DNA from 2 places in the Achromobacter sp. D7-1 genome. Region 1 is predicted to be linked to the other one. Evidence: predicted binding sites of a transcription regulator. Region 1 holds the regulator's gene; the other holds the start of a gene.
What was found. The regulator FliA, encoded in region 1, starts transcription of late flagellar genes. The targets are predictions, from matches to a motif close to CTAAAGTTTNNNNNNNNNNNGCCGNTA.
Positions count from the first base shown of each region.

Region 1 (5,749 bases):
GCCTGATGGCGCTGCGCTGGTGGGATTGGCCCAAGGACCTCATCGAGCGCCATGCGCGCGACATCATGCGCGGCACGCCCGAAGCGCTCGACGCGTTGGCGCAGGGCCACGACGCCTGGCTTGCGGGATTGCGCAAGGGCGTCACGGCGCCTTTTGAAATGCTGCAAGGCAGGTCAGGGTTGTTGCGCGCCCGCCGCTCATCCGACTGGCGCGAAGGTCGTCCGACCTGGGTGGTGTTGCACGGTTCGCTGGGCAATATCGCGACCGTGCAAGGCATTGAAAAGCATCTTTCGGACATGAACCTGCTGTTTGTCGACCTGCCGGGTTGCGGCGGCAGCACGGCGCCGGCGGATATGTCCGTGGACGGCTTTGCCGACGAACTATTGCCTGCGCTGCTTGCCGCGGTTCCCGGAGGATTCGGCGTGCTGGGTGCCTCTTTTGGTGGCAGCGTCGCATTGGCCATTGCGCGCCGCTCGTCGCGGTGCACTTCCGTCGTGCTGTTGGACACGCCATTCAGCGCAGCAAAACTCTGGCATAACCATGCATTCCTGCGCGGCGCGATCGCCTCTCGGCCCGATGACCGCTATCTGCGCAGCTTCGCGCTGGAGATTTATGGCGTGACGCCCACGGCTGCCGTGGAACGCGAGTACTGGCATTTGTTGGATGGCATCGCCGTGCCGGTGCTGGTGGTGAGCGGCGACGTGCCGACGCTGCCGCAACGCAAGATGCCGCCCGTGCCGTGCTGCCTGGACGAGGCGGATCTGGCGCAACTGCGCGGCCTGGGTTGCCGCATCGAGCGGGTGAAAGGCGGCCACGATCTCATCAATGACAATCCGGCCGCCGTGGCGGCGCTGGTGCGGTCTGCAGAAACGGTTGTGGCCTGAAGGATGAGATAGACCCAGCTCTGCGCGATGCGGCGCTGAATGAAGCAAGAAACGAGAATGGGCGGAATTGGATTCCGCCCATTTTTTTGTCTCTGCGTCACGAGGGAAGAGGGCCGCCCGCCATAAAAAAACCAGCCCGGAGGCTGGTTTTTGGTACTGCTTCGGTGCGAACAAGGGAAGCAACTTGCCTTCCCCTGCTGCCCCGCAGGACTGTCCGCTGGAATTAACGCAGCAGCGACAGAACCGTTTGCGGCACTTGGTTGGCCTGGGCCAGAACCGAGGTGCCAGCCTGTTGCAGGATCTGAGCCTTGGTCATGTTCGACACTTCCGTGGCGTAGTCGGCATCTTCGATGCGCGAACGAGCGGCGGACAGGTTGTTGATCGTGTTGTTCAGGTTGGCAACGGTCGATTCGAAGCGGTTCTGAATCGCACCCAGCGAGCTGCGCTGCGAGTCGATGTTCTGCAGAGCCTTGTCCAGACCGGCCAGCGGGTTGGCCGTTGCGCCCTTGTTCAGGCTGGTCAGCGGGATCGAATCGGTCTTCAGCGTGAACTTGGCGGTAGTGGTCGGGGCCGTCGTGGTGTCGGCATCCTTCGGGTTCACGGCGATGTAGTAGCTGCCGGAAGCGCCCGAAGCGACGTCGAAGCCCTTGGCCTTCAGGTTGCCGGATTCGGTAGCGTCAGCGGCAGTGATGTCGACCTTGACGAACCAGTTGCCATTGTCGTCAGCTTGAGCTTGCGTGCCAACGGAAACGCTCGAGTTGGCGACACCCAGACGACCGGCCAGATCACCGGAGGTACCTTCGGCAACGGTGTTGCTGGTGACGGAGGTGGTCGAGCCGTAAGCGGCCTTGTATTCCGTACCGCTCAGATTGGTCAGAGTGCCACGCGGGCCGGAGACGTTGAAGCCGTCCAGACCCAGGGTCTTGGCGGTGACTTCCTTCAGGTCGATCGTGATGGTTTCGCCGTCGTTGGCGCCAACTTGGATCGTCAGCTTGTTGTCCTTGGCCAGGACGTTCACGCCGTTGAACTGGGTTTGGGCCGACACGCGGTCGATTTCGTCCAGGCGCTGCTTGATTTCAGCTTGGATCGAGTCCAGGTCGGTCGGCGAGTTCGTGCCGCTGGTGGCTTGAACCGACAGCTGACGCACGCGCTGCAGGTTGTTGTTGATTTCGTTCAGCGCGCCTTCGGTCGTTTGAGCGATCGAGATGCCGTCGTTGGCGTTGCGGGCGGCTTGGGTCAGGCCCTTGATGTTCGCGGTGAAGCGGTTGGCGATGGCTTGGCCAGCGGCGTCGTCCTTGGCGCTGTTGATGCGCAGGCCGGAGGACAGGCGCTCGATGGCGCTGCCCAGTGCCGATTGCGACTTGTTCAGGTTGTTTTGAGCAACCATCGAGAGGTAGTTGGTATTGATAACGGCAGCCATGTTGGTGCTCCCAAGAGAGAAAGGCTTCTTCAAACCGGGCAGCGACGCCGCCCACTGGTGTTAACGGGAAAGTTCGTCGACTTTGTGTCTAGGAATCTCTCCGTTGCCAGGATTACGGCAGTCCAAAATCAATCTTTAGCGCTATTTCGCGAAAGTCGACATTTTTCTTGGATTCACCGGAGGAGGGCGTGTCCGGTGCCGTGACGCACTGTATCGGGCAGGCGCTACACAAGCCGTGTTGTCTCTGTGTAGAGATGGGCGCCGTGGCAACCTCTTACAGGAAAGAAGCCCGGAGCGGATGTGCCGGTAGCGCTGGTGACCAGACGGCAGCAATGAAAACGGACGCGATACGCGTCCGTGTTGCCGACAGCCTTTGCCCTCCTGGGCTCGTTCCTGCGGGGTGCTGATTCAGATCCTAGATCACCTGGGCGATCTGCCCATCCTGGGGCAGTTCCTGCCAAGCCTGTTCCTTCAGCTTCACCCGGATCCGCGCGGTCGCCTGCGACCGCAACTGGCATACCCGCGCCTCGGTCACATTGAGGATCGCGCCAATTTCCTTCAGGTTCAGCCCCTGTTCGTAGCAAAGCGACAACAGCAGTTTTTCACGCTCGGGGAGGGTGTCGATGGCGTGGACCAGCGCCTGCCGGAAGTCGCCTGCCAGGAGCGAATCCAGCGGATTGCCGCCCGCCGCGCCGTGGTTCAGGGTGGCAGCCCAGTCGGATTGGCCGCTGGCCGAGTCGGGTTCGGTGGCGAAGTCCTCGTAGTGCACGATCTGAACGCCCTGGGCGTCGTGCAGCAGCGATTGGTAGTCGCCCAGCGGCATCTCGAGTTGTTGCGCGATTTCGGCTTCGCTTGGCGCGCGCATCAAACGCTGTTCGAGCTGCTGGATGGCCTGTTCGATCTTGCGCGCCTTGGCGCGGACGCTACGGGGCAGCCAGTCCTGGCCGCGCAGTTCGTCCAGCATCGCGCCGCGGATGCGGGTGGTGGCATAGGTCTCGAACTGGGCGTCAGCCGTTTCCTGATAACGGCGCACGGCGTCGAGCAGGCCAATCATGCCGGCTTGTATCAGGTCGTCGAGTTCTACGCTGGCGGGTAGCCGGGCGAGCAATTGCAGGGCCAGCTTCCGCACTAGCGGGGCATATTCGACCAGGCTGTCATCTGCGTGAGGCATTGCGGGAATGTCGGGCGGGTCCATCGTGGCGCGTAAGCTGTTGTCAATTTGCGACATTGTCGACAAACGCGCGGCTGAGCTAAAGCTAGGTGGATTTAATGATCTGCAAGGTGCCATTGTCGGCAAACAACACCGTTTCATTCCTCAAAGTACGCAATGTTTTGAATGCTTATTTGGCAAATTGACGTAAATTTGTCCGAAACTTATATGTCAAGGTGTATCGGAAAAGGTAAGTTGCGCAACATCAACAAAGTTTTGTCATATAAGTCATAGAAAATGACATCAGCTGTGGTAAATTTTACTTAAATTGCGAACAAATGATACATTTCGCATCAATGCAAGGTGTATCGGACGTGAAGGCAACGGGATTCCGGTGCTTTTGCTTACATGAGCCCCCATCGGCGGGATAGGGAATAGGGAGTTGGGCGTGCAACAAGTCGAAAATTCATTGCTGACAGACATTCGCGAAGTGAATCTGTCTTATTTGTTACTGGCGCAGCGCATGCTGCGCGACGACTACGCGGCGTCGATGTTCCGCCTGGGATTCAGCAACGAGGTTGCTGACATCCTCATGCGCCTTTCGCCGGCGCAGTTGGTCAAGCTCGCAAGCTCCAGCTCGCTGCTGTGCCGCTTCCGCTTCGATGACTACAGCCTGCTGTCCGCCCTGACCCATGACGTTCTGGGTGGTGCGCTGCAGCAAGCGCATGCAACCATCCTGCTGGCCAAGCAGCCTGTCGAAGAATTGGCCTGACGGCCTGATCATTCCCTCCGGAAACACGTGTAATGGCCACCAAGAGCGTTTCGCAGGAAGCGGATGACATTCTGCTTGCCAGCTCCATGATCACTTTGGGAGCCCGGCTGCAGGTGCTGGAGGCTGAAACCAGCCTCAGCCATGACCGCCTGGCGCGCCTGTACCGCGAAATCCGCGGCTGCTCGCCACCCAAGGGCATGCTGCCCTTTTCGGTTGACTGGTTCATGACCTGGCTGCCGAACATCCATTCCTCGCTCTTCTACAACGTGTATTCGTTCCTGAATGCGCGCACCAGCAGCAAGGGCATACGCGCCACCATCGACGCCTATCGTCTCTATCTCGAAAACGCCGGCACGGATGCCGCTGAAGGCGCAGAGCCCGTCCTGAGCTTCACGCGCGCCTGGATGCTGGTGCGCTTTTTCGATAGCGGCATGCTGCAAATGTCCGCCTGCCGCCAATGCGGTGGGCATTTCATTGCCCACGCCCACGATCCCCAGTCGGATTTCGTGTGCGCGATCTGCCGGCCGCCCCCCCGCGCTGGCAAGACGCGCGCCGCGGCCAAGGCGCGCGCCGGCACCCGCCCCGCGCCTGTTGCGAATACCGCCCGGCTCTGACCGGCGGCATCCAAATACATCAAAAGCCCTGGAAAACCCCCCGTAACCCGCCTTTTTGGGTCGAGGGGAACAGGGGATCATTGACGCCGGTTTTAGACTTCGTTGGCAGGGGCCTGATGTGTTGATTGTTATCGGTTTTCTCGTGGTGGCCGTGTCGGTCGTCGGCAGCTTCATAGCGCTGGGCGGCCATTTGGGCGCGCTGTACCAGCCGTTTGAACTCACGCTGATCTTCGGGGCGGCTTTCGGGGCTTTCCTCGCCAGCAACAGCAAAAAGTCGCTGATGCTGGTCAAGGCCGCGCTACCCGACTCGCTGAAAAGCTCGCGCTATGGCAAGGACGTCTACATGGAGCTGATGGCGCTTCTGTACGTACTGCTGAACAAGGCGCGCCGCGAGGGGCTCATGGCCATCGAATCGCATATCGAAGACCCGGAATCCAGTCCGATCTTCAGCGAATATCCCCGCATCGCCAAAGACGCCAAGCTCATGGAGTTCATCACGGACTACCTGCGCATCATGATCAGCGGCAACATGAGCTCCTTCGAAATCGAGACGCTCATGGACGAGGAAATCGAGACCTACCGCCACGAGCGCGAAGTCCCCGTGCGCGCCTTACAACAGATGGCCGACGGCCTGCCGGCCTTCGGCATCGTGGCGGCAGTGCTGGGCGTGATCAAGGCGCTGGCCGCCGTGGACCAGCCTCCGGCGATTCTGGGCGACCTGATCTCCAAGGCCATGGTGGGCACCTTCCTGGGTATTCTGCTGGCTTACGGCTTCGTGGGCCCGCTGGCCTCGCGCATCGACCGCCGCAGCGACGAAGCGACCAAGGTGCTGGAATGCATCAAGACCACGCTGCTGGCCAGCATGAACGGCTATCCGCCGCAACTGGCGGTGGAATTCGGCCGCAAGGT
Region 1 is NZ_JCBAMT010000056.1:38,714-44,462, forward strand. Features, by position in the region: gene AC6LKD_RS21790 (alpha/beta fold hydrolase) at 1-884, shown strand, start outside; gene AC6LKD_RS21795 (FliC/FljB family flagellin) at 1,108-2,304, opposite strand; gene AC6LKD_RS21800 (RNA polymerase sigma factor FliA) at 2,720-3,475, opposite strand; gene flhD (flagellar transcriptional regulator FlhD) at 3,903-4,226, shown strand; gene flhC (flagellar transcriptional regulator FlhC) at 4,259-4,840, shown strand; gene motA (flagellar motor stator protein MotA) at 4,959-5,749, shown strand, end outside.

Region 2 (5,749 bases), on a different contig from region 1:
GCAGGCCTCCGGCCCGTTGGCGGGCGTGCGCATCCTGGACCTGAGCACGGTGGTGATGGGCCCCTATGCCACCCAGGTCCTGGCCGACCTGGGCGCCGACGTCATCAAGGTGGAACCGCCGGCCGGCGACAACATGCGGGCCGTCGGCCCCATGCGCAACCCCGGCATGGGGCATATCTATCTACATCTGAACCGCAATAAGCGCTCCGTCGTGCTGGACCTGAAGACGCCGGAGGGGTTGGAGGCCTGCCTGACACTGGCCGAAAGCTGCGACGCCCTGCTCTACAACATCCGTCCGCAGGCGATGGCCCGGCTGGGCCTGTCCTACGAGGCGGTGGCGGCGCGCAATCCGCGCATCGTCTACCTGGGCGCCTACGGTTACGGCGAGGCCGGCCCCTACGCCGGGCGCCCCGCCTACGACGACCTGATCCAGGGCCAGACCGGCATCGCCGCCCTCTCCGCGCAGCAAAGCGGGGACGTGCCGCGCTACGCGCCGCTGACCCTGGCCGACCGAGCGGTCGGGCTGCACGTGGGCATCGCGCTGGTGTCCGCAGTGCTGCACGCCCGCGGCGCGGGGCTAGGCCAGCAAGTGGAAATCCCCATGTTCGAAGGCATGGCCCACCTGGTGCTGGGCGACCATCTTGGCGGCGCCACCTTCGATCCCCCGCTCGGCCCCACCGGTTACGCGCGCCTGTTGGCGCCGCACCGCCGCCCCTACGCCACGGCCGACGGCTATATCAGCTTGCTGATCTACAACGATAAGCACTGGCGCAACTTCTTCGACCTGATCGGCCGGCCCGAATTGTCGCGGGACCCGCGCTTCAGCTCCCACGGCGCACGCGCCGCCCACATCGGCGAGGTCTACGCCTTTGTCGCCGAGGTCGTCGCCACCCGCCGCAGCGAGGAATGGCTGGAAGGCCTGGCGCGGGCGGACATTCCCGCCTCGCCGCTCTATTCCGTGGACGACCTGCTGCAGGACGAGCACCTGGCCGCGACCAACTTCATCCGGACCATGGACCACCCCAGCGAAGGCCCGATCCGCACGACGGCTCCCCTGGGCAGATACGAAAGCACCCCCACCTCCCTACGCCGCCCCGCCCCCAGGCTGGGCCAGCACAGCCGCGAAGTGCTGGCCGAGGCCGGCTATGACCCCGCCCGGATCGACGCCATGGCGGCCCGCGGCATCACCCAGGATGAAAACCACTGATGGACTTTGAATTCACCCCCGACCAGTTGGCGCTGCGGGACGCCGTGGCCCGCATCTGCGAGCGCTATCCGGACGAATACTGGCTGGAGCGCGACCGCGAAGGCGGCTTTCCTGAACCTCTGCACGCCGATCTGGCGCGCGACGGCTGGCTGGGCATCGCCATGCCCCAGGAGTATGGCGGCGCCGGCCTGGGCATGACCGAAGCCGCCCTGATGATGCAGACCATTGCGGCCTCCGGCGCCGGCTTCACCGGCGCCTCGGCCGTCCATATGAACATCTTCGGCCTGAACCCGGTCGTGGTGTTCGGCAGCGACGAGCAGCGCCGCCGCTGGTTGGAACCCCTGATCGCCGGCCGCGAGAAGGCCTGCTTCGCGGTCACCGAACCCGACGCCGGGCTGGACACCACCAAGCTCAGCACCCGCGCCGTGCGCCAGGGCGACGAGTACGTGGTGCATGGCCGCAAGATCTGGATCTCGACCGCCCAGGTCGCGCACAAGATGCTGCTGCTGGCGCGCACCACCCCGCTGTCCGAGGTGGCAAAGCCCACCCAGGGCCTGTCGCTGTTCTATACGGACCTGGACCGCAACAAGGTAGAAGTCCGCGAAATCGAGAAGATGGGCCGCAAGGCGGTGGACTCGAACATGCTGTTCATCGACGGCCTGCGCATCCCGGTGGCCGACCGAATCGGTGAGGAAGGCCGGGGATTCGAATACATCCTGCACGGACTGAACCCCGAGCGCATCCTGATCGCGGCCGAGGCGGTGGGTATCGGCCGCGCCGCACTGGATCGGGCGGTGAAATACGCTGGCGAGCGTACCGTGTTCGGCCGCCCCATCGGCCAGAACCAGGGCATCCAGCATCCGCTGGCACAGGCCTGGATGCAGCTGGAAGCCGCCGACCTGATGGTGTTCAAGGCCGCCAGCCTGTATGACGCGGGCAAGCCCTGCGGCCCCTACGCCAACTCGGCCAAGTACCTGGCGGCCGAGGCCGGCTACAACGCCTGCCAGACCGCGGTCATGACCCTGGGCGGCATGGGCTACGCCAAGGAATACCACGTGGAGCGGTTGCTGCGCGAGAGCTTCATTCCCCGCATTGCGCCGGTCAGCCCGCAACTGATCATGTGCTTCATCGCGGAAAAAGTGCTGGGCCTGCCCAAGTCCTACTGAACGGCGGCGTTTGATCAGCGGCCAGGCCTGCCTGTCAGGCCTGCTGCTCCAGCGCCGTGCAGGCCGAGCGCAGGATGCGCGCGTAGGCTTCCTGCTGCGGCTCGATCCGGTAGATCGGCCCGCCCACCGAAATCGCATAATGTTCGCCGGACAGGGTGACCGGCCAGGCGATCGCGCCCACGTCCGCAATGGACTCGCCGCTGTTCATGAACCAGCCGCGCTGGCGCGACAGTTCCAGATCCGCCAGCAGCGCCTCGCGCGTGACCAGGGTGCGTTCGTTGTGACGGGTCATGGTCATCCCGGCGAGCATAGCGTCGCGGGCTGGCGCGTCCAGCAGCGATAGCAACGCCTTCCCCAGCGAATTTGCATGAACGTCTTTGAATTCACCCGCAACCGGCGCATATCTGATGGTATGAGGAGAATCGAGGACATCCAGGTAGACCACTCGGCCTTCCTGGCTCAGTTTGGCGAAAACAATCGTTTCGCGCGTAGCGTCCCTTAATTCGGTAAGGCTGGGATAAACCCGGTCCAGCACCGGATCGGCGCGGGCGATGCGCTGCGCCATGGCCAGCAGCCTGCCGGTCGGGTAGTAGCCCTGGCGCCGGCCGGTTTCATATAGGTAGCCCAGGCCGGTCAGCGTGCGGATCAACGCCAGGCAGCTCGACACCGGCACATCCAGCAACCGGGCCAGTTCCGATAGCGGCAGCGCGCGCTTCTCGCGCGCATAGGTTTCGATGATTTCGATAACTCTCAGCGCCGTCTTGACACTCATTACCCGATCCGAACTGTTTAGCACGTGAAACATCTGGCTCGCCGGTGGCTAAAGTTCCCTGCGGGCCTGCCGTTATCGTAGCTGAGAATTCCCTGAAAACAGCGCGTTCCTCCGAGACGCCCACATCGCCGTTGGAGTGATCATGGCCGTAACCCCCATAGCCCCTGCATCGTTTGCACCAGCGCCGCTGGCCTCCGCGCCCGTCGCGCCGGACCCCGCCGTGAGCGTCGTGCCCACGGCCGCCGCAACGAACAGCGGGGCTTCGGACAGCGCGACGTCGGATCAATCCGATTCGCAGAAGCTACCCCTGGACAAGGCTCTGGATGAAATCAACGACCAGATGAAAGCCTGGTCCACCCAGCTCCAGTTCGAGATCGACCCCAATGTGCACCAAGTCGTGGTCTCGGTGATCGACGCGGAATCGGGTGACGTCATACGCACGATCCCCAGCGAAACGCTCCTGAAAATCGCCAAAATGATCGTGAACATGCAAGGAAACGGCATCAAAACCACGGCCTGATTCGACCCTGTTTTCATGCTCCGTCCGCTGCCATCGAGCGGGCCAATCATGGAAGCGTCGAATTAGGCCCGCCTAATGCCCTTACCCGGCCAATCGCCGCCAACGTATTTTTGACAGAATCGCATCGCTAGGAAGGAATTTCACATGGCCTCTATCACCAACCTCGGCTCGACCACCGGCTTGCCCCTTGAAAAGATCCTGACCGATCTGCAGGCGGCCGAGGACAAAAAACTTAGCCTATATACGAATCGCCAAGCCAGTTACGAGGCCCGTGTAAGCGCCTTTGGCCAGATTCAAAGCGCGGTTGAAGCCCTGCAGAAGGCTGCAGCGGCACTGGGCAAGGCGTCGACGCTGGACGCCGTCAAACCCAATGTCATAGGTGACGGCCTGACCGCGACCATTGGTGAAGACGGCGCCACGATGGGCGAATACGCCATCAAAGTGAAGAACCTGGCGGCGGCGCAGACCTTGCAATCCGCCATGGTCACGGATCGCAAAGCGTCGAACGGCGCGACCGGTTCATTTGAAATTGAACTCACCAACGGTGAAAAGCACACGATCGAGCTGAAGGACGATACGTCGCTGAATGGCATCGCAAAGGCGATCAATAGCGATGACAAGGCTGCGGTGCGCGCGACGATCATCACAAATGACTCCGGTAGTTACCTCATGCTCAGCGCAAAGGATACTGGCGTGCAGGCATCGGTAAAGTCCATCACAGTTACCGGCACTCCCGAACTGGAAAACATTCTGAGCTACAACTCTGGCTCCGGCACCCAGTTGACGCAGCAAACCGCAGCCGACGACGCTGAGGTCGAGGTTAACGGCATCACTATCAAGAGCGGCAGCAACAATATTTCTGGTGCGATTGACGGCGTTACGCTGAACCTGACAGCAAAGACGGAAGCCAACAAAGTCGTCACCTTGAAACTGCAAAGCGATACCACCGTCGCTAGCAAAGCGGTGCAAGATTTCGTCAGTGCCTACAACGCGGTGCAAAGCACGATCTCGAAACTGACTGCATTCGATATCACTGCCCAAACGAATCAAGCCCTGACCGGCGATAGCACAACCCGCGGTATCCAGTCTGCAATGTCTAGCGCTTTGCAGGTTTTCACGCAGGGGGGCTCGGTGAGTTCGCTGGCCGATCTCGGTATCGCCATGGACCCCAAGACGGGTCAACTGAAGCTCGACCAAAAGGAACTGGACAAGGCGTTGACTGCCAACCCCGCAGACGTCAAACGCCTCATGACCTCAGCCGATGGCCTTGCTGCCAAGTTCGACGCCGCCACCAAGGCGGCCCTCGGCAGCAACGGCTCGATCAAGACCAGCCAGGATGGCCTGAACGAGTCGATTAAAGACGTAAAAGACCAATTGGAACGAGCCAAGGCCTCTAGCACAGCGTCCATGGCCGCCATGCGCGCCCAATTCGTAGCTTTGGACAAGTTCGTATCGCAACAGACGGTCACGGCCAACTACCTGACGCAGCAGTTCGCAGCCATGAGCAAATCCAAGTAATTTCTAGAAGATGTATTGATGACCTACGCTGCCCGCCGCCCCTCCGGATCTTATTCCGTGCGTTCCTACGCAGAAATAGGGCTGGAAACACAGATCCTGGGCGCCAGCCCCGAAAGGCTTATCTCCCTGCTGTACATGGGTGCTCGGGCGGCAATCGGGCAGGCTCGCCTGCACCTTCAAGAAGGCAGAATCACCGAACGGGGAGCCGCCATTTCGAAGGCCATCAAAATCGTCGATGAAGGCTTGAAAACCGGACTGAACATGGAGGCCGGCGGCGAAATTGCCGCCAACCTCGCCCGCCTCTACGACTACATTGTCCGCACGCTGCTGATGGCAAACCTGAAAGCAGACCCGGAAGCGCTCGAAACGGCAGACCGCCTATTGGCCGATCTGGCCGAAGCCTGGCAAACATCCATTGATCGCCCTGTCGGAGGCGTGCAGCCTTGACGGCACCGCATACGCACCGTCCAGCCATCGAACGCCCGAGATTTCCATGACGTCCACGACCCAGTACACCTCCCCTATCCTGGAACACTACCAGGAGATCGCTCTCATCACGGGAGAAA
Region 2 is NZ_JCBAMT010000049.1:32,518-38,266, forward strand. Features, by position in the region: gene AC6LKD_RS20180 (CaiB/BaiF CoA transferase family protein) at 1-1,207, shown strand, start outside; gene AC6LKD_RS20185 (acyl-CoA dehydrogenase family protein) at 1,207-2,373, shown strand; gene AC6LKD_RS20190 (IclR family transcriptional regulator) at 2,408-3,145, opposite strand; gene AC6LKD_RS20195 (flagellar protein FlaG) at 3,288-3,665, shown strand; gene fliD (flagellar filament capping protein FliD) at 3,810-5,183, shown strand; gene fliS (flagellar export chaperone FliS) at 5,202-5,630, shown strand; gene AC6LKD_RS20210 (flagellar protein FliT) at 5,677-5,749, shown strand, end outside.
Region 2: the regulator FliA is predicted to act here: its motif matches at 3,194-3,220, upstream of AC6LKD_RS20195 (flagellar protein FlaG).